3 regions of the Alloalcanivorax dieselolei B5 genome follow, and region 3 is predicted to be linked to each of the others. Evidence: predicted binding sites of a transcription regulator. Region 3 holds the regulator's gene; each other region holds the start of a gene.
The links. The regulator PhoB, encoded in region 3, activates phosphate uptake and scavenging genes when phosphate is short. The targets are predictions, from matches to a motif close to TGTCATANNNNTGTCANA.
Positions count from the first base shown of each region.

Region 1: B5T_RS15440 (alkaline phosphatase PhoX) is a predicted target of PhoB. The motif match lies at 2,241-2,258, and genes of this name have one in related genera.
Region 2: B5T_RS03835 (PhoX family protein) is a predicted target of PhoB. The motif match lies at 4,578-4,595, and genes of this name have one in related genera.

Region 1 covers NC_018691.1:3,466,449-3,473,111, forward strand. The annotation lists gene B5T_RS15435 (TonB-dependent receptor) at 1-673, shown strand, start outside; gene B5T_RS15440 (alkaline phosphatase PhoX) at 719-2,119, opposite strand; gene argC (N-acetyl-gamma-glutamyl-phosphate reductase) at 2,305-3,255, opposite strand; gene B5T_RS15450 (TetR/AcrR family transcriptional regulator) at 3,414-4,061, shown strand; gene B5T_RS15455 (zinc-binding dehydrogenase) at 4,072-5,049, shown strand; gene B5T_RS15460 (DUF1304 domain-containing protein) at 5,066-5,419, shown strand; gene B5T_RS15465 (crotonase/enoyl-CoA hydratase family protein) at 5,526-6,440, opposite strand; gene B5T_RS15470 (TetR/AcrR family transcriptional regulator) at 6,531-6,663, shown strand, end outside.
Region 2 covers NC_018691.1:826,941-833,603, forward strand. The annotation lists gene B5T_RS03825 (adenylosuccinate synthase) at 1-941, shown strand, start outside; gene B5T_RS03830 (hypothetical protein) at 1,021-2,628, opposite strand; gene B5T_RS03835 (PhoX family protein) at 2,758-4,509, opposite strand; gene B5T_RS03840 (alkaline phosphatase) at 4,832-6,292, shown strand; gene B5T_RS03845 (alkaline phosphatase) at 6,319-6,663, shown strand, end outside.
Region 3 covers NC_018691.1:4,813,659-4,820,321, forward strand. The annotation lists gene B5T_RS21595 (VOC family protein) at 1-331, opposite strand, end outside; gene B5T_RS21600 (hypothetical protein) at 448-828, opposite strand; gene B5T_RS21605 (NAD(P)/FAD-dependent oxidoreductase) at 858-2,006, opposite strand; gene rd (rubredoxin) at 2,060-2,224, opposite strand; gene B5T_RS21615 (chorismate--pyruvate lyase family protein) at 2,472-3,008, shown strand; gene ubiA (4-hydroxybenzoate octaprenyltransferase) at 3,020-3,892, shown strand; gene phoB (phosphate regulon transcriptional regulator PhoB) at 4,030-4,734, shown strand; gene phoR (phosphate regulon sensor histidine kinase PhoR) at 4,806-6,116, shown strand; gene B5T_RS21635 (SlyX family protein) at 6,133-6,339, opposite strand; gene B5T_RS21640 (TetR/AcrR family transcriptional regulator) at 6,365-6,663, opposite strand, start outside.

The DNA of each region.
Region 1 (6,663 bases), 1.3 Mb from region 3:
CGCCGGCTACACCGACGTCTGGGCGGGCACCGCCCTGGCCGAGAACTACATCCTCAACGGCGCCTGGGACTACGCCAATCTGGAACCGGTGCGCGCCCACAACCGCACCGTCGGATTGCACGTGCATCGTGGCGGCTTCTTCGCCGAGGCCAATCGCTTCCGCACCGCCATCGCCAACGCCCGGGTGCCATCCTACAGCGGCGATCCGGCCGCGGTGGCGGATTTCGACATCGATGGCTACGACCTGGCGGTGGGCTACATGGGGCGCCTGGGCGAAGTGTCAGTGAAATACGCCAACATCGATTCGGAGAAAGACGGCGACCCAGCCACCTCCTACGACGGCAACTATTTCACCGCGCCGCTGGGCGAGTTGATCACCGTCAGCGGCGTGTTCGCGATGCCGCGCTGGCCCCTGGAACTGGGCGCCAGCGCGGAAATCGCCCTCGACAACGACGATGTGGAGAGCAGCGGCGCCAAGCAGCAGGGCTACACCGTGGTGGACATCTACGCGGAATACCGGCCGGTACCGCCGTTGACCCTGCGCCTGTCGGTGGACAACCTCAATGACGAGGACTACGTGGACCGGGCCAGCTATGGCCAGGAATTCCTCGATGTGAGTCCGTTGTTGGAGCCGGGCCGCTCCATCGCGTTGCAAGCCCGTTACGACTTTTGAGCGGGGCGGCGTGCCGGCGTGTTGCGTGTAAGCGATTTCCGCCGATCACCCCATGCGAAACGCTTCCGGCACCGTCAGTTCGTAGGTCTTGCCCACCGGCAGCAACCCGGTCAGGCCGGCGCTGGCACGCTGGGAACTGAAGTACAGCCTTGAGCCGTCGGCGGTAAAAGCCGGACCGGTCAGTTCGCTGCCGCCGCCGGGTATCCGCAGCAAAATCCTGGCGGGCTGATTGGGCACCATGACCATCAAGCGCATCTCGTCGCCATCTTCCGCGACCACCACGTCTCCGGCGGGGCTGACCACCAGGTTGTCGACGTCGTCGAATTTGGCTTCGCCCGAGACGGTCAGTTGCTCATTATCGAACACCACTTCGATCAGCTCATTATCCAGGTCCAGCGCCCACACCCGGTTATCCCCTTTGGTGGCGAAGAACACCACCGCCCGCAGAGGGTGCTCGAAACCGCTGACCTGCTCCTGTTCACCTTCCGGCCAGTATTGAATCCAGATGCCCTCGCCCCCCTTGAAACGGGTTCCCGGTGCGCCTTCGCCGGTGCTGTTCTGATGATCCTCACGCACCTTGCTCTGGGGCTTTTCGGGAGACAGCGCATCCACCCAGCTCACCCGCTGGATATGGCGGGCAACGTCCAGGTCCTCGATATAGGCGCCGTTGGGGTAGCCCTCCACCTCCAAGACTTGCAAGGTACCGTTGTCCAGATCCAGGCCTTCCCGGCCATTAACGGCGCTCACTTTCCCGACGGACACGAACCGATAAAGCCGGCCATCCCCTTCGTCCTCGGTCATGATCACCGTCGAGGTGGCCATGTCCACGGCTGCGGCCTCGTGCTTGAACAGCCCCATTGCCGGGTGGGATTGGGCCAGACGCGGCGTCCCTCGAGGATCGCATTCGTACACTTTGCCGTCCTGGATTTCCTCGCAGGACAACCAGGTCCCCCAGGGGGTGGCACCACCGGCGCAATTCACTCGTGTGTTTTGCAAAATAGGATAGGCGTCCAACAGGTCGCCATTGGCGGCGAAGCGCAAAGCGCCGACGCCACCGGGCAGGAACTCACTGTTGGAGACATAGACCCAGCCGCCGTCGTCTTCCACCGGGAACACCGCACCGCCGTCCGGGAGCCAATGCCACAGGTATCCCAAGCCCCCCGCCACCGGTTGCCGGCCCGCAGTGGCGACCAGTCTTAACGAAAAGGCCTCGGGAATCAGGATGCCATCCACGCCGGAATCCACCAGCGGGCCGATGTTCGCCAATGGCCCCGCCTTCAAAGGCAATTCCCGGGCGGGCGGCTGCGGGGGCGGACTCGGTGGAGAAGGCTCGCCAGGGCCGGGATCGACCGGGTCGCCACCTCCGCCCCCCTGCTCTGGAGCGGAACCGGAAGAACCCCCACCACAGGCGGCCAACGCCGCCGCGCCGCCTCCGACGAACATCATTTGCAATAAGGTTCTTCGCGAAATAGCCATGCTTCACCACTGGACGGATTGGAGGTGGCAAGCAGGATATTGAGTGCGGTTGACAGCACGGTTTCATCCGTGACCAGTGGCGGGCATTTATTGTTGTAAAGATGTAATTCTGCGAATCATGAAGCGCTGAGCCCGCCCGGGCCCGTCCCCGACGGTCAGCCCGCGGTAAGTCCCGTGGTTTCGTCGATGCCGAGATGGACGTTCATGTTCTGCACGGCGGCGCCGGCCGCACCCTTGCCCAGGTTGTCCAGCCGCGCGATCACGCACTGGCGCTCGCCGTTGCCGAACAGGAACAGGTCCACCCGATTGGTGTCGTTACTGCCCTGAACGTCGAAGAAACCACCGTCAAGGCCGGCGGGATCGTCCGGCGCGTGCACGCGAATGAACGGCTCACCGGCGTACCGCTGACGCAAGGCCTCGTAGAGCGCGCCAACGTCGGTGCCCGGTTTCAGGTGGGACATTTGCAGCGGCACGGTCACCGCCAGGCCTTTGAGGAAGGGGCCCACGGTGGGGACGAAGATCGGTGCCCGGGTCAGGCCGGTGTAGCGCTGCATTTCCGGCAGGTGCTTGTGCTCCAGGCCGAGCGCGTAGGCGCGCGGCGCCTGCAGGCGGCCCTCGGTATCGGCTTGGTAGTCGGCGATCATGCTCTTGCCGCCACCGCTGTAGCCGGTCAGGGAGGTGGCACTGACCGGGTAATCCGCCGGCAGCAATCCGGCATCCACCAAGGGACGCACCGCCAGGATGAACGCACTGGCGTGGCAACCCACGTTGGCGATGCGCTTGCTGGCGCGGATGCGCTCGCGCTGCCCGGCTTCCAGTTCCGGCAGGCCGTAGACCCAGTCATCGGCCACCCGGAACGCGGTGCTGGCGTCGATCAGACAGGTGTCCGGGTTATCCACCATGGCCGCCGCTTCCCGCGAGGCCGCGTCCGGCAGGCACAGAAAGGCCACGTCGGCGGCGTTCAGCAGCCGGGCACGCTCGTCAGGGTCCTTGCGCAGCGCGCTGTCGATGCGCAGCAGCTCGATGTCCGCGCGCCCTTCCAGGTACTCGAACAGACGCAGACCGGTGGTGCCTTCCTGACCGTCCACATAAACCTTGAATGCCATTTTCGGATCTCCCGGTGAAACAGACCGCAAAGCCTAAGTATCCGGCGGGGCGGTTGCAACGGGCATTATGGATTCTCCCGCCTCCTTGTACCTTACTCTCTTCACGCCGCTTTAAATAGAAACTAGACGACCGGTCTATTTTTCCTTATATTGCCCTCATGACTCGAACATCCAAAGCGGAAGCGACACGTCAGAACATCCTCGATAACGGCCACGACCTGGTGCTGAGAAAAGGCTTCGTCGGGGTTGGACTGCAGGAAATCCTCAAGGCCTCCGGCGTGCCAAAGGGCTCGTTTTATCATTACTTTCCTTCCAAGGAAGCGTTCGGTTGCACGCTCTTGCAGGACTATGCCCAGGCTTATGGCGCCCGACTTGATGCCTTGCTGGCGGGCGACGCCATAAGCGGGCGTGAACGGCTGATGCGCTATTGGCGGGCCTGGCTCGACGATCCGGGAGAAGAGGACCCGGCCGGAGGTGGCTGGGCCGAGGACTGCCTCGCGGTGAAGCTCTCCGCCGAAGTCGCGGACCTCTCCGAGACGATGCGCCAGATTCTCAGCAAGGGCATTGCCCGCCTGCTCGACCGGATCGCCGTCATGATCACCGAAGCGCGCGCCGACGGCTCTTTACCGGCCGGTCCCGACCCCATGGCCCTGGCTCAAGTGCTCTATCAAATGTGGCTTGGTGCCGCGCTATTGGCCAAGCTGGATCGGAGCCGGGCGCCAATGGAGCGCGCGCTAGCCGCCACTGAACAATTGCTGGCCTGCGCCACGGAGGCCGGGCCGACTTTTCCTGTCATCACTTCTTAAGGACACCATCATGCGCAGCGCGATCCACACCCAGTTCGGCGAGCCCGCCGAGGTTCTTGCCCTCGGCGACAGCCCCGTTCCGCAGCCCGGCCCCGGCCAGGTACGGATCAAGACCCTTCTCTCACCGATCCACAACCATGATTTGTGGACCGTGCGCGGCAGCTACGGCTACAAACCCGACCTGCCCGCCATTGGCGGTTCCGAAGCCGTGGGCATCGTCGATGCGCTTGGCGAAGGCGTCAGCGGTATCAGCCCCGGTCAACGCATTGCCGTGGCGTCAGTCCATGGCACCTGGGCGGAGTACTTCCTTGCCCCCGCGGCCGGCCTCATTCCAGTGCCGGAAGTGATTGCCGACGAGGCCGCCGCCCAGCTTATCGCCATGCCCTTCAGCGCCATCTCCCTGCTTGAATTTCTCGATCTGGAGAGTGGCGACTGGATGGTTCAGAACACCGCCAATGGCGCGGTGGGCAAGACCGTTGCCATGCTGGCCGCCGCACGCGGAGTGAACGTGATCAACCTGGTGCGCCGCGACGCCGGCGTCGACGAAATGACCGCGCTGGGCATCAGCAATGTGGTCTCCACCGCCCATGAAGGCTGGCGGCATAAGGTGCGTGAAATCGTTGGTGATGCCCCGATCCGCGCGGCGGTGGATTCAATCGGCGGGGAAGCCAGTGCTGCCCTGTTATCACTGCTCGGCGAGAACGGCGTGCTGGTTTCCTTCGGCACCATGACCGGGGAAGCCATGCAACTGCCTTCGGGGGATGTGATCTTCAAACAGGCGACGGTGAAAGGTTTCTGGGGCGCCAAGGTCAGCGCCAATATGGCCGCCGAAACCAAGGCGCGGTTGATCGGTGAGCTGCTGCGCCTGGTCGCCGCCGGGGAACTGCAGCTGCCCGCCGAAGCGACCTTCGATCTGGCGCAAGTATCCGACGCGGTCACCGCCTCGCTGGCGCCGGGCAAAACCGGCAAAGTGCTGCTGAAACCTTGATCCCAGGGAGAGACCGATGATCGCCAATATTCTGATAGCGCTGATCGCTATTCTGCACGTCTATATCGCCGTTCTGGAAATGGCGCTCTGGGAAACCCCCGCAGCGAGGCGAGCCTTTGGTCTCTCCCCGGATTTCGCACGACAGACCCGCGCACTGGCCGCCAATCAGGGGCTCTATAACGGCTTTCTCGCGGCGGGCCTGGTGGTCGGATTGCTGCATCAAACGGCCGGGTTGGATTTCAAACTCTTCTTTCTCATCTGTATCGCCGTGGCCGGTGTTTTCGGCGCGGCCACCGCCAGCAGGAAGATCCTGTTCATCCAGACCCTGCCGGCCATCCTGGCTCTCGGCGCGCTTTGGGCAGGCGTCTGAGTCCTTCCTTCAACCGGCAGCAACAGCTGCTGCCGGCGGACAAGACGAAGGCTATGGCCGCGGCCGTCCCCTTCGTTCGACCTGGGAAGAGGCCAGACAGAGAGACTCACTCTCCCTTGAGTTCCTTCAACTTTTGTTCCAGCTCGGCGATCTTGCGGCGCGCGTCGTCGCCTTCGGGAATGTCGCGGCCGCTGTCGCGCCATTCGATGGCCGCTTTGAATCCTTCCGTCTGAGCATAACGACGGAACCAGAGACCTTCCGGATTGTGGCGGGTAATGCCATCGAACACCGTGGCCAGCATCTGGGTCTGCTCCAAGCCCATGGTCAACATGACCTGATTCACCACCAGCTTGTGCATGCTCAGATGACTGCTTGGTACCCCGGCAATGCGCCCCGCCACTTCCATGGTCTTGGCGTCCAGTTCCTCTTCCGGCACCACATAGTTGGCCAGGCCCCATTCGCCGGCCTGCTTGCCGGAAATCAGATCCCCGGTGAACATCATCTGCTTGGCCCGGATCGGCCCGAGCCGATAGGTCCACATGGCGGTCGTCGGGCATCCCCAAACCCGGGTGGGCATGTAACCGATACGGGCGTTATCGGCCATGATCATCAAGTCACAACACAAGGCAATATCACTTCCGCCAGCGGCGGCGGCGCCATGAATCTTGGCGATGGTGGGTTTACGGGACCGCCAAAGACTCATGAAATCCTCGGTGTTCCGCTTCATATGGGCGTAGTCGACCATGGGATCCCAGGGAGTGGCTTCCTGCTGACAAGGATTCTCTCTTTGTGATTCCGCGTAGTAGGTCAGATCGTAACCGCCGCAAAACCCTTTGCCGGCGCCTTCAACGACAATCACGTGGACCTGGTCGTTCTCTTCCGCCCACCTTACCGCGCGCCGAATATCGTCACCGGTTTCATCGATGATGGCATTGAGTCTTTCCGGACGATTGAGGAGCAGCCTAGCGATTCTCGGGTTTCTCTCATCCTGGGAAATCCGGACAGTTGTCAATTCCAGCATGATTCTCTCCAATAAGGGGGTTTTCGACTTCTTGACAGTCAGTCATGACTGACTGCAAAGTATCACCCTGGATTTCGGAGTGCAAACTCAATGAAGACCTCAACGTCCAAAGCACGGCCTTCCCCTTCCTTGAAGGATCGGATTACCGACGCGGCGGTGGCATTGCTGATCGATGAAGGCGTGGCAAGAACCACAACAGTGGCGGTTCAGAAACGGGCGAACG
Region 2 (6,663 bases), 940 kb from region 3:
GCGAAGTGGCGCGCGGTGCCCAGAAGATCGGCACCACCGGTCGCGGCATCGGCCCGGCTTACGAAGACAAAGTGGCGCGCCGTGGCGTGCGTCTCGGCGATCTGTTCCACCGTGAACGGTTCGCCGCCAAGCTGGGTGAAGTGATGGATTACCATAACTTCATCCTGCGCAGCTTCTACAACGCCGAGCCGGTGGATTTCCAGAAGACGCTGGACGATCTGCTGGCCATGGCCGAAGAGCTGCGCCCGATGGTCTGCGATGTCACCGCGGAACTGCACAAAGCGCGCGAGCGTGGTGAAAATATCATGTTCGAAGGCGCCCAGGGCACGCTGCTGGATATCGACCACGGCACCTACCCCTACGTGACCAGTTCCAATACCACCGCTGGCGGTGCCGCCACCGGTTCCGGCTTCGGCCCGCTGTATCTTGATTACGTGTTGGGGATTACCAAGGCCTATACCACCCGGGTAGGTGGCGGCCCCTTCCCCACCGAGCTGTTCGACGAGACCGGCCGCTATCTGGCGGAAAAAGGCCACGAGTTCGGTGCCACCACCGGTCGGGCCCGGCGTTGCGGCTGGTTTGACGCCATCGCTTTGAAGCGGGCTATTCAGATCAACTCGATCAGTGGTCTGTGTCTGACCAAGCTGGATGTGCTGGATGGCCTGGAAGAAGTGCGTATCTGCGTGGGTTATAAAAACGCCGCCGGTGACAAACTGGAATGCGCCTGGGACGCGGACAGTTACGCCGAAGTGACGCCGATGTACGAATCCCTGCCGGGCTGGAAGGAATCGACCCTGGGAGTGAAGAAGCTTGAGGACCTGCCGGAAAACGCGAAGGCCTACCTCAAACGCATCGAGGAAGTGACCGGCGCGCCCATCGACATTATTTCCACCGGACCGGACCGGGTGGAAACCATCATCAAGCGTAATCCGTTCTCCTGAGTTTCGCTTCCGCTGACAAAAGGGCCGGCAATAGCCGGCTTTTTTTATGTGACTGACCCGTCCTGAATAGAGCTGACACTCAGTTCGTGCCAGCGGACCAGTCAAGACGGATTTCATAGCCGTCGATGCGTTTTTCCGGTTTCAGAGGTGCGATGTCGTCCGGGTTGATATGACGGAACACGTTCTTCGCTGGCGCCAGGGTGGCGTCGCGGCCATACAGGAAGCTCTGTTCCTCGACGATCAACTTGTAGGCCTTGTTCAATGACAGAGCGCGATCCCGGCTCGGCGTGATCAGTTCGTAGACATCGGCCTTGGCGATCTTTTCCAGATCGACACTGCCATCCTCGTTGAACCAGCGTGTTTGCATCTCGCCATTCTCACGGAACTCGTTACCGCCGCCGACCAGGCCGAGGTACTGGGCGATCTCGCCCAGGGGCTGATTCAGTGCCGGCGCATCCGGCATGCCTTTCAGATCGATGTAGCCCCAGCCCTCGGCGCCGGTGACTTTGCGCGGGAAGGCGAAAGTCTGGTCGATGGTAGTACCAACGGTGGTATGGCAGCCCATGCAGAAACGCTGCTCCTGGTTGCTCTGCGGGCGCAGGGTGCCGTCCGCCTTTTCGATAAAGCCCAGCACCATCCAGCCAAAGCCGTTGTCCATGCCACGATCACCGTGATTGGCGTAGGTGGGCAGATTGCCTTCCATCTTTTCCTGGTGCTCGTTGGCGAACAGCGAGCGCAGGTGATTGGTGTCGTAGAAGCGGATCTTGTTCATGTAGCGCACTTCCTTCATGCGCTTGGGCACGCCGATGGTGCCGTCCTCGTCCACACCCACATAGCGCACCGTGTGCAGGAACTCAATGCCCTGCGGATAGAGCATGTCCACCACCGGCACGTCCGCCGCTCCTCCCAGGTAGTGATCGCGGCGCAGCAGGGTGGCGGCGGTGGCGAGCCGGCCGTCGCCGTCCAGGTCGGCGCACACCGCCTGTTCGTCCAGGGGCGGGGTGTCGATGCGGTCCAGTTCCTTGATCGCCATTTCCATCAGCGACAGATTGGCGAGATAGACGTCGCGGGACTCACCGGCCTGGCAGGTGCTGGTGCGGAATTTCTCCGGCAGTCGCACCATGACGTCGTCGGTGCTGCCGTTGGTGGGCCAGAAGGTGCTGGGCAGCGGCTTGTAATTGAACGCCACCCAGTTGCTGCCGTCCTTGGCGAAGCCGAGATCATCGAAAGCAGCGGAACCGTTTGCCAGGTTCTCGATGTAGGGCACCGGACCGCTCCAGTCATTGGAGTCGGCGAGACTCTTCATGTAATCGCTGTAGTTGTCCTGGTTGATGTAGTCCAGGATCGCCTGGTCGTCCATTTTGGCCACCGCTTCGCGGCGGTCGACGAACAGGTTGAGCCAGTGGTTGGTTTCCCCCAGCTCGGAGAAATCGTAACTCCCTTGCAGGTAGCCGTCGCCCATGGTGTTGGGGCGGGCCCGGTCGGGGTAGGTCTGGTGACAGGTGTAGCAGGGATTGAACTGGCCCTCGGTGCGCGTATAGCACTGCGGCGGAATCGGTGCCTCCTGGTTGTAGATGGTTGACAGGTCCGGCGGCAGCTTCCGCTCCAGGGCGGCGGCAGGCACCGTGTCGCCGATCTCCGTGTTGCTGTTGTTCTGGTCGCAGCCGACGAGAGCGAGGCCGGCCATAGCGATTCCGGTCGCGTAAAGTAGTGCTTTCATGGTCGAGGAACCGATTGATTGAAAAGAGAGTGTCAGAACGGAAAACGGGGAGGGCGCCAGACGCGCTCCTCCCCGGTGCGGGTCCGAAGGGCGTGATCAGCCTTCCGGATCCAGCAACCACACCATGTTGTTTTCGTGACCGCCGGTGTCCTCGCCGATCAGCACGCGACCATCGTTCATGACCGCCACGTTATCCGGGCCGGAAAGTCCGTCCACGCTACACGTGTTGGCGGCGTCCTCGGGCTGGTGCGGACCACCCAGCTCCACCATTTCCAGGCGGGCTACGTCGTAGTCAGCGCCGAGAGGCATGCGGAACACGCCGCCGCAGTTGGCATCCTGGTTGGTCAGTTGCACCAGGCCGTCGCTGTCAGTCATGGTGCCGCTGATGTCGGACATGGCCACGTAGACGTAGGCCTGCGGGCCGTCACCTTCGACGCTTGCCTGGGCGCGCCCGATGTTGACGTTGATACCTTCCATCTTGTTGAACTCCCCGGTGGCGCCCAGGGCCACCGCCGCCTTGCGGGACTCCAGGAAGGCCACACGATCGTCGCCGAACGGATTGGTAGCTACGTCGCCGCTGTTGTCCAGATCCTCGCCGCGCTTGCTTTCCGCCCAGTCGTCAATCTGTTGCTGACTGATGTAGCTGTTGGCACCTTCCGTGTAGTCGTTCGGGGTGATGCCGTCGTACTCGTCCACCCAGCTTTCGATCTCGGTGTTGTTGCCGCTGGCCAACTCGACCCACTCAATGTCGAAACCAGCCTGGGCGGCGTCCATGGGCACGGTGTCCTGTTGAACGGCCGCCGCGTACAGAGTGCCACTGCTCAGGTCGCCGGCGGTGTCGGCCACGAATTTGAACAGGATCACGCCGCCGCCATCATCGCTCATATAGACGGTCTTTTGATCGGGCATCACCACGGCGTTTTCGTGGGAGTAGCGACCCAGTGTGAAGTGCTTCACCGGCGTCGGCGCACTAGTGGGGTCGGTGATTTCGACGATGTAGCCGTAATCGTAGGGGTTCGGGAAGGTGGCGCTGTAATCCGTGTTGATCTCGCCGGCCAGATAGTCCGCCAGATCCTGTGCCTGACCGTAGTACGGGTAGTTTGCATTGTTCCAGTCAATGGTGTCGTCGAAGTACAACTCCTCCGACGTCAGAGGGGTGTTCCAGGGGGATACGGTGCCGAAGCAGTTCACCCAGGTCCCGTTCACCGCCGAGAAATCCACCATGGAGGCTTGGTGGTCCTGCACCATCCAGCGGCCATCCTGGTCGCGCATCAGGTGCAGGCGGCTCATACCACCGGGACGGTCTTCCCAGTTGGTGAACAGATAACCCTCGTCTTCGCTGACCGGAATCCAGCCGTTGAAGTCCGGGTCGTTGGAAACACGGATGGTGGCGCTGCCGTCCTTCACGTTGATGGCGCCCAGGCCGCCGGGTTCAGGCGCACCGGCCCAGTCTTCGCTCTGCTGGCCCAGCACGTTGTAGCGGCCCAGGGCCACGCGCATCACCTGTTTCTCTTCGTCGGTTTCCGGCACGGAAACGGCTGCGAAGGGTTCGTTGACATCGGCACCTTCGATCACGCCCACGGTGGCGAGGCTGTAAGTGTGACCATCTGCATCCGCGGTAACATTGGCGTCGGACGGATGCTGAATGTTGGTGAAGACCTCACCGTCTTCCTTCAGGAACAGTCCGGTCGCTTCCGCGCCAAGCGGCAGGGTGGCGATACGGGTCAGCCGTTCCATCTGTGGCTGCGGATCAGGGTCGTTATCACTGTCGCTTCCGCAACCGGTGATTGCCATGGAAATGGCAACCGCCAGTGCGCCCAGTTTAAAAGTGTCGTTCCTCAGAGACATGGATAGCTCCGTCTACTATTGTTTGGAATTGGGGTGGTGACCAGGGTGAGGGGGGCGGATGGCGTTTTAATGAGAGAAAAATGACAAAAATATTTCTCGTCATGAGAAGTGAGTAATCAGCGGCGTGGTGATTGTTGACTGGCGGCGGGATCAGGCCTTCGTTTCGGGGTGTCCCGGTCAAATTTTGATTTGTTATATCGTTACATTTAAGAGGAGATGGCCGCTATTTCGCCGCACATTCCTGTAAGTATCTCAAAATTGTCATAAAGATTTCGAATACTCCTTGCCGGGGTGGTCCCTTGCCCAGTTGGGGGCCGAAGACATGACGATGAGACAGGAAGTGCTGATGAAAATGCTCAAAATGGCGGGGCTCGCCCTTGCCGTAACGCTGGCCGGCTGCGGCAGTGACAGCGACAACCACGATGCGCCACCGCCAGCCGCCGCCAAGAAAAACGTACTGTTCTTCCTCGGTGATGGCATGGGTATCACGACGTTGACCGCCATGCGTATCTTCGAGGCCGGTGAAGCGGGAAGCATCACCATCGATACGCTGCCGGAAACCGCTTTTGTCCGTACCTACTCCGCGGATGGTCAGGTGACCGATAGCGCTCCCTCCATGGCCGCTTACATGACCGGCGTGAAGATGAAAAATGAAGTCATCTCCATGAGCACCGGCACCAACGCCTACGCGCCGGACGGTTCCCAGTATGTGGATGCCGACGGCAACAGCACCTGTGAGGAAGGTAACGGCGCCTCAGTTGAGACGCTGCTGGAGCTGATGAAGGGGCAAGGCTTTGCCACCGGCGTGGTCACTACCACCCGCGTGACTCACGCCACTCCGGCAACGACCTACGCCCACATCTGTAACCGTAACGGTGAAAACACCATCGCCGCGCAGATGGTGCCGGGCGGGGACGGCTTCAACGCCGCCCTTGGTGACGGTGTCGACGTCATGCTCGGTGGCGGCCGCCGTCACTTCCTGCCCGCGGATCAGAGTGGCCGCCGTACCGACGGTCGTAACCTGATCGAGGAAATGCAAACCGCCGGCTATCAGTACGTGGATAACACCGACGCTTTGATGGGCGTGGCCGACGACACCGAAAAGCTGCTTGGCATTTTCACCAGCAGCGATATGAGCTACGAGCTCGACCGTATTCCCACGCAAGAGCCGAGCCTGGCCGAAATGACCGGCAAAGCCATCGATTTGCTCAGCCCTCGCGACAATGGCTTCTTCCTGATGGTGGAAGGCGGTCGTATTGACCATGCGCTGCACGCTACCAGTGCCAAGCGTGCTCTGACCGACGGTATCGCGTTCGATAACGCGGTGAAAACCGCGCTGGAAAAAATGGAAGCGATCGATCCGGGTCTGGAAAATACCCTGATCGTGGTCACCGCGGACCACGACCACACTCTGGTGATCAATGGCTACGCCGAGCGTACTGGCAAGACCACGGAGGACCACGCCGGTGTTCTGGGTATGGTGCGTAACTATGCCAACGGCCCGAACAAAGGGGTGCCGCGCACCGATGTTGATGGCAACCCGTACACCATTCTCGGCTTCGGTAACGGCCCGAATCGCCCCGCCACCCGTGTCGCGTTGACGGAGACGGAAACCGCCGCGGACGACTATCTGCAGGAAGCAGTCATTCAGCTCAGCAGTGAAACCCACGGCGGTGGTGATGTGTTCCTGGGAGCGGTCGGCATGGGTGCCGACGTCTTCCACGGTGTCATCGACAACACCGAAGTTTTCGGCAAGATCAAGGCCGCCCTGGATCTGGATTGAACCGCCAATTAAAGCAGGAGAGAAACATGAAACGTTCCGTTATTGGCGGTGCACTGATCTGCTGTGCCGCCACTCTGATGACCCAACCGGTCAACGCCGCTCAGGCCAAGAACATTATTTTCTTCCTCGGCGACGGCATGGGCCCGGTAACACAGACCGCGGCGCGCATTTACGCCGGTGAAAAAGCCGGTCTGGAAGTGCCGGAGACCCACAAGCTGGCGATGGAACAGCTGGATTACGCCGCGCGTATCAAGACCTACTCCGAGGACGCCCAGACCACCGACAGCGCACCGGGGATGGCCAGCTACATGACTGGCATGAAATCCAAGAACGAAGTGATTTCAATGACACCGGACACCAACCCCAACGAT
Region 3 (6,663 bases):
CTTTCTCCGCGGCCTTGGTCACGTGGGCACCGGCCGCCTCGGCCTGCCGCATCACCTCGTCCACTTGCTCTGGCGAGCCCACGTTATGGGCCAGAGTAAACCCTCCGGCCGAGGCGGGCATCAACGGGACACCCGCTCCCCTGGCCAGGGCCAGGCGGGGATACAGCGCCAGCACCAGGCCGCCGTCGAGATGGAAAAACACCACCGCGCCGTCCTCGAATTCGGTGCCAACGATGCCCTCCGTGGGCAAACCGAGGCCGTCGCGATAAAACGTCAGGGAACGATCCAGGTCATCCACACCCAGGGTGATGACTTTGATTTTCGCTTTCATCCGTCTTCTCCAAGACAGCGGAACAGGAACCCGTGAGCCTGGCTCAACGTCGCCCGGATGTCTTGAATAAATCAGACAAAATCCGCCCCGTCGGGGATCCGCTGTTGTTCAGGGAATCAGCGTTTCTTTTTCCCGGGCATGATGAATTTCATCAGGGTCATGAACCACATCAGCTGGCCGGGGTCGCCTTCCACCTTGATGTCGCCGGCCTGCATGCCTTCCATGAACGCCATCTGGTTCTTGCCGGAGGCACGCAGGGTGCGGAACGCGTAATCCGCGTCGCGGAAATTCAGGGTGATGGTGGGAGCGCCGTGCAAACCGGCGCCGTGTTTTACGCCTTGCGGCGTGAAGTGATACCAGCGGGCCACCCGGCCATCGAAGGTGCGCCATTGCATCAGCACATCCCGGTGCTCCAATTGCTGGCGGAAACCCTCATTGTGGCGGCCCAGCCAGCGCAATCGCCAGCCGAGCAGCATCAAGATGAAACGAAACTTCATTACGCGCTCCCGGCCGGCGGCCGGCCCGGTCAGGGCATCAGGGCCGGCAGTTCCTTGTTGAGTTTGAGCTTTTCCTTCACCGCTTCACCGGTGAGTGCGTAGCCCAGCAGTGTGCCGTCGGCGCCACGAAACAGGGCGGTGACATCATTTTCCTGCTGCGTCACTTCCCACTCGCCTTCGCTATCCGCTGGCGGCGGACAGACCACCACCGGGCAGGCCGGGGTCTTGATGGTCACCGGCATGACGCCGTAGCTCACCGCGGTCTCCTCGCCGGCCAGGGTTTTGGCCAGGGCGCGGGCGCTGGCCATCAGCGGCAGCACGTAGGGCAGCACATGGCCTTCCACTTCCGCGCAATCGCCCAGGGCATAGATGTCCTCGGCGCTAGTGCGCAGGGTGCGGTCGGTGAGGATGCCCCGGTTGGTGCGCAGACCGGCTTCCTTGGCCATGTCGATGCGCGGACGCAAACCAATGGCGGACAGTACCACCTCGGATTCCACCCGGGTACCGTCGGACAGTTCGGTGATCAGGGTGCCGTCATCGCCGTGGTGTACCGCCTGGGCCAGGGGGCCAAAGTGGAAACGCACGCCCAATGTCTCAAGTCCCCGGCCCACCGCCTCGGAAGCCGCCCGCGGCAATAACAGCGGCAGGCAACGCCCCATCGGTTCCACCAGGGCCACTTCGAAGCCACCGTTGCTCAGATCGTTGGCGAATTCACAGCCGATCAGGCCGCCGCCTAGAATTGTCACGCGGCGCTTGCCCTGCAGGGCTTCGCGGAAGCGGCCATAGTCCATCAGGTCGTTGACCGAGAACACCTCGCCCACCGCGTCGCCTTCCAGCGGCGGCGTCCAGGTATCCGCCCCCAGCGCCAGCACCAGTTTGCTGTAATCCAGATGGTCGTCCGGCAGCAGCACCCGATGCCCGTCGACATCGATACCGGCCACATGAACGTGGGTCCGCACCGTGACGTTGAACTGTTCGGCCACCTGTTCCGGCGAGGCCATGGCCAGGTCGTCGGCGGTTTTTTCCTTGGTGAAACCGGTGGACAGCATCGGCTTGGAATAACTGCGGCCGTCGTCGGCGGTCAGCACCACCAGCGGCGTTTCCTTGTCCAGCTTGCGGAATTCCTTGACCACGTTGAATCCGGCCAGACCGGATCCGATCACTACGATGGGCTTCATTGGCGCTCCTTATGTGGTGCCAGGGTGGTGCCAGGGACGGGAATGGCGGTCGCTCAGATTTCCACCATCTCGAAATCATCCTTACCGACGCCGCAGTCCGGACATACCCAGTCGTCGGGGATATCTTCCCACTTGGTGCCGGGCTCGATGCCCTCCTCGGGGAGCCCTTCCGCTTCGTCATAGATGAAGCCGCACACCACACATTCCCATTTCTTCATGTCATACCTCGTTGATCAATATCCCGGACAGCGCCAGGGGCCGGAAACCAGGGGCCCGCTAACGTAGCCACGCCGCCCTGAAAAATCAATGACACCCGCGGATGTCACCATGGCAGTCGGGCCGATGACCTCACCATGACCGGCCCCGCCCTGGCCGACGACCCTGCCAGATTCGTGCCGCTCTCTTGCCCCTCGCGCCACCTTGCGCCATAGTCCACGCCGCCGGTCGAGAGCGGAGTGTCACACTATGCCAAATTCACCTCTGGACGCCGACCCGAAATGGCGTCCACTGGATCGTCTTACCGTACCACCGCTCATCCGCGACTGGCTCGGTGACCCCGGATCCCTCACCGCCCGCCTGCGCCGCCACGGCGCTTTTCATGTCCGCCACAACCGCTCCCTGGTGACGGTCCCCGCGCCTTTCGAACGCGAGCAGTTACACCAGAGCGGGCGCCGCATCGCGCTGATCCGGGAAGTCACGCTGATGCTGTGCGACACTCCGGTGGTGGAAGCCCGCAGCGTCCTGCCGCTGCTCAGTCTGCGCTGGGCCAATCGCAATCTGGCGCATATGGGTGGCCGTTCGCTGGGCAGTGAGTTATACCGTTACCCCGAGGCACACCGGGATCAGGTGTGGGTCCGTTATGGCCTGTCGCCGGCGGGCCGCGGGCCGTGTTGGGGGCGCCAGACCCGTTTCGTGAAAAGGGGACGGCCGTTGCTGGTGGCGGAGTATTTTCTGCCCGCGCTCTGGTCCCTGGTGGGGGAAGAACAGGTCGGGGAACAATAGAAGGAACAACCATGCTGGCTTTCGTGGAACACCGTTATCCCTCGCTGTGGCCCTGGATTCAGCTGATGCGCCTGGACCGGCCGATCGGCAGCATGCTGCTGATGTGGCCCACGCTGTGGGCGCTGTGGATCGCCGCCGATGGCACGCCGAGCCTGAAGAACATTGTCATCTTCGTGCTCGGGGTGTTCGTGATGCGCGCCGCCGGCTGCGTGATCAATGACTTCGCCGACCGCGACTTCGACGGTTCGGTGGAGCGCACCCGGCAACGCCCGCTGGCCACCGGCGCCCTGAGCGCCAAACAGGCCCTGGGGTTGTTCGTGGGCCTGCTGTTCATCGCCCTGATCCTGGTGTTGTTCCTGAACCGCTTCACCTTCTGGCTGGCGTTCGGCGGGCTGGGCCTGGCCATTCTTTATCCGTTCACCAAGCGCTTCACCAACCTGCCCCAGGTGGTGCTGGGCGCCGCCTTCAGTTGGGCCATTCCCATGGCGTTCGGTGCCGAAACCGCCAGCGTGCCGCCCATCGCCTGGCTGCTGTTCATCATCAATCTGCTGTGGACGGTGGCCTACGATACCGAGTACGCCATGTGCGACCGCGAGGATGACCTCAAGATCGGGATCAAAAGCACCGCCATCCTGTTCGGGGATCTGGACAAGGTGATCATCGGCATTCTCCAGGGTCTGGTGCTGGCCGGGCTGGTGCTGGTGGGGCTGCGCCTGGGCTTCGGCCTGCCCTGGTACCTGGGCCTGCTGGGCGCCCTCGCCCTGTTCAGTCATCAACAATGGCGCATCCGCTACCGGGAACGCTGGCCCTGCTTTCACGCCTTTCTTAACAACCACTGGGTGGGCGCCTGCGTTTTCGTCGGTCTGTTTCTGCAATATTTGTGACCCACCCGGAAACGCCGCCGCCCGGCGTAATGGCGCGAGCGGCGGCGAAAAGGTTGGCAAATCTGTCATCAAGATGTCATAAAAAAGCCATCTAATGAGGCTCCCTACATCCGGGCGGGAAAGCGGAAGACCGAACTATGTCAAAAAATCGCATCCTCATTGTCGACGACGAACCGGCCATCCGGGAAATGGTGTCCGTGGCCCTTGAATTAGCCGATTTCGACGTACTCGAGGCTGAAAGCGCCCAGCAAGCCCACGAACGCATCGTCGACGAACGGCCGGACCTGGTATTGCTGGACTGGATGCTGCCCTCGGTAACCGGCATCGAACTGGCCCGTCGCCTGAAACGGGACGACAACACCAGTGAAGTGCCGATCATCATGCTCACCGCCAAAAGCGAGGAAGATAACAAGATCCAGGGATTGGACGTGGGCGCCGACGATTATGTCACCAAACCCTTCTCCACCCGCGAGTTGATCGCGCGCATTCGCGCGGTGTTGCGCCGCTCCTCCGCCGCCGCCGGTGAAAAGGAGATCGACGTCCAGGGCCTGTGCCTGGATCCGGTCAGCCATCGCATCAGCGCCAACGGGGTACCCGTGGACATGGGCCCCACCGAATACCGTTTGCTCGAGTTCTTCATGAGTCACCAGGAACGGGCCTATTCCCGCACCCAGTTGCTGGATCAGGTCTGGGGCGCCAATGTGTACGTGGAGGACCGTACCATCGATGTGCATATCCGCCGTCTGCGCAAGGCCTTGGCGCCTCATGGCTTTGATGGTTTCATTCAGACCGTGCGGGGCACCGGTTATCGCTTTTCGGTAAGATCCGCCCAGGTGTCCTGAGACGACCCTGATACGGATCGGCCGAAACGGGCCTCCCCCTCCGCAACGGCCCTGAGAGGAAGCAACGGCCAATGAAAAGCAGTCTGGCCAAGGAAGTAAACCGCATCATTGTTCTTATCGCCCTGTCGCTGGTCGCGGCCCTGGCGGTACAGAACGTCTGGCCTCTGGTGGTGGGTCTGCTCGGTTACATCGTTTGGAGCACCCGCCAGCTGTTCGCCCTCTACACCTGGCTGATCCGCGAGGAACACACCGAGCCGCCGGACAGTGTGGGGCTGTGGGGCGAGTTCTATACCCGGTTGGAGCACCTGTTTCAGCAGGAACGACGCGCTCAGGAGAACCTGCAGGGCATCATCCTGCGCGCCCAGCAATCGGTGAATGCGCTGGAAGACGCGGTGGTGCTGATCGACAGCCACGGCTACCTGGAATACTGGAACCACGCCGCGCACCGGTTGATGGGGCTGAACGAGGAAAAGGATCTCGGCCAGCCGCTCACCAACCTGATCCGCCACCCCCGCTTCACCGAATACCTGTCCTGCGGCGATTTTCGTGAACCGCTGGAAATCCCCGGGCCGGTGGACGACAACCGCATCCTGCAATTCCGCATCACCGAGTTCGGCGTCGGTGACCAGCTGATCCTGGCCCGCGATGTCACCCGGCTGCATCACCTGGAGGAGATGCGCAAGGATTTCGTCGCCAACGTCAGTCATGAGCTGAAAACGCCACTGACCGTGCTCAAAGGCTATCTGGAGACCCTGCAGGATACCGTGCCGGAGGAGCAGGCCCGGTTACGCCGAGCGCTGTCGCAAATGGCCAGCCAGTCCCAACGCATGGAAGCCCTGGTGCATGACTTGCTGCTGCTGTCGCGGCTGGAAAGCACCAACACCGACAATACCCACCAGGCGGTGACCGTGCATGGCATGCTCAAGCGCATGCGCGAGAGCGCCCTGGCACTGGCGCCGGACAAGCATCACCAGATCGTTCTGGAGGTGCCGGAAACCGCCCGGCTGGTGGCCGACCCGGCGGAACTGGAAAGCGCCTTCGGCAACCTGATCACCAATGCGGTGAAGTACACGCCGGAAGGCGGCCATATCCTGATCCGCTGGTGGCAGGACGACAAAGGCGCCCACTTTTCCGTCTCCGACGACGGCACTGGTATCGATCCGAAACATATTCCGCGCCTGACCGAGCGTTTCTACCGGCCCGACACCAGCCGGGTAACCCAGACCGGGGGTACCGGTTTGGGGCTGGCCATCGTCAAGCACGTGCTGATCCGTCACGGGGCGAGGCTGGAGATTCGCAGCGAACTGGGCAAGGGCAGCGTCTTTATCTGCCATTTCCCGCGGGAGCGACTGGTGAGCAAACCCACCGCGCTGGCGCAGTAGCGAATGGCTTCCCGCCTCAATAATGCGGCGGCGGCGCGTCCTGGATGCGCAGCGCGGTGATCTCCTCGTTCAGTTCCACCACCCGCTCCACCAGACGCTGGCACACCTTTTCCAGCTCATCCAGGGAACGTTGCTGAACGCTGACGATGCGGTTCAGCTCATTCACCAGATCTTCCTGGTAGGCCAGCTTGGTTTCGATATCGAGAAAACGATCGTCGCTCATGGGGTTCTCCAATTATAACGGAGCATTATAGCCGGCCTTCCACCGTTTCCATCAGCGCTTGTTCCGCCGCGTCCAGAGGCGACGCCGATATCGCGCTCAACTGGCCATCCAGCATCAAATGGCTTAGACCATGCACCAGGCCCCAGGCGCGCAATGTGGCTGTCTCCACACCCGGCGCCTGCTCCTCCACACCCTTGGCGGTGGCCACGGCCAATCGCAAGCTCCGGAAGGAAACGCGGGCCACTTCGGCCAGTTCCGGGTCGTCCCGGTTCGCCAGGGTGGAGCCAAACATCAACCGAAACAGGGCCGGGTTATGCCAGGCGA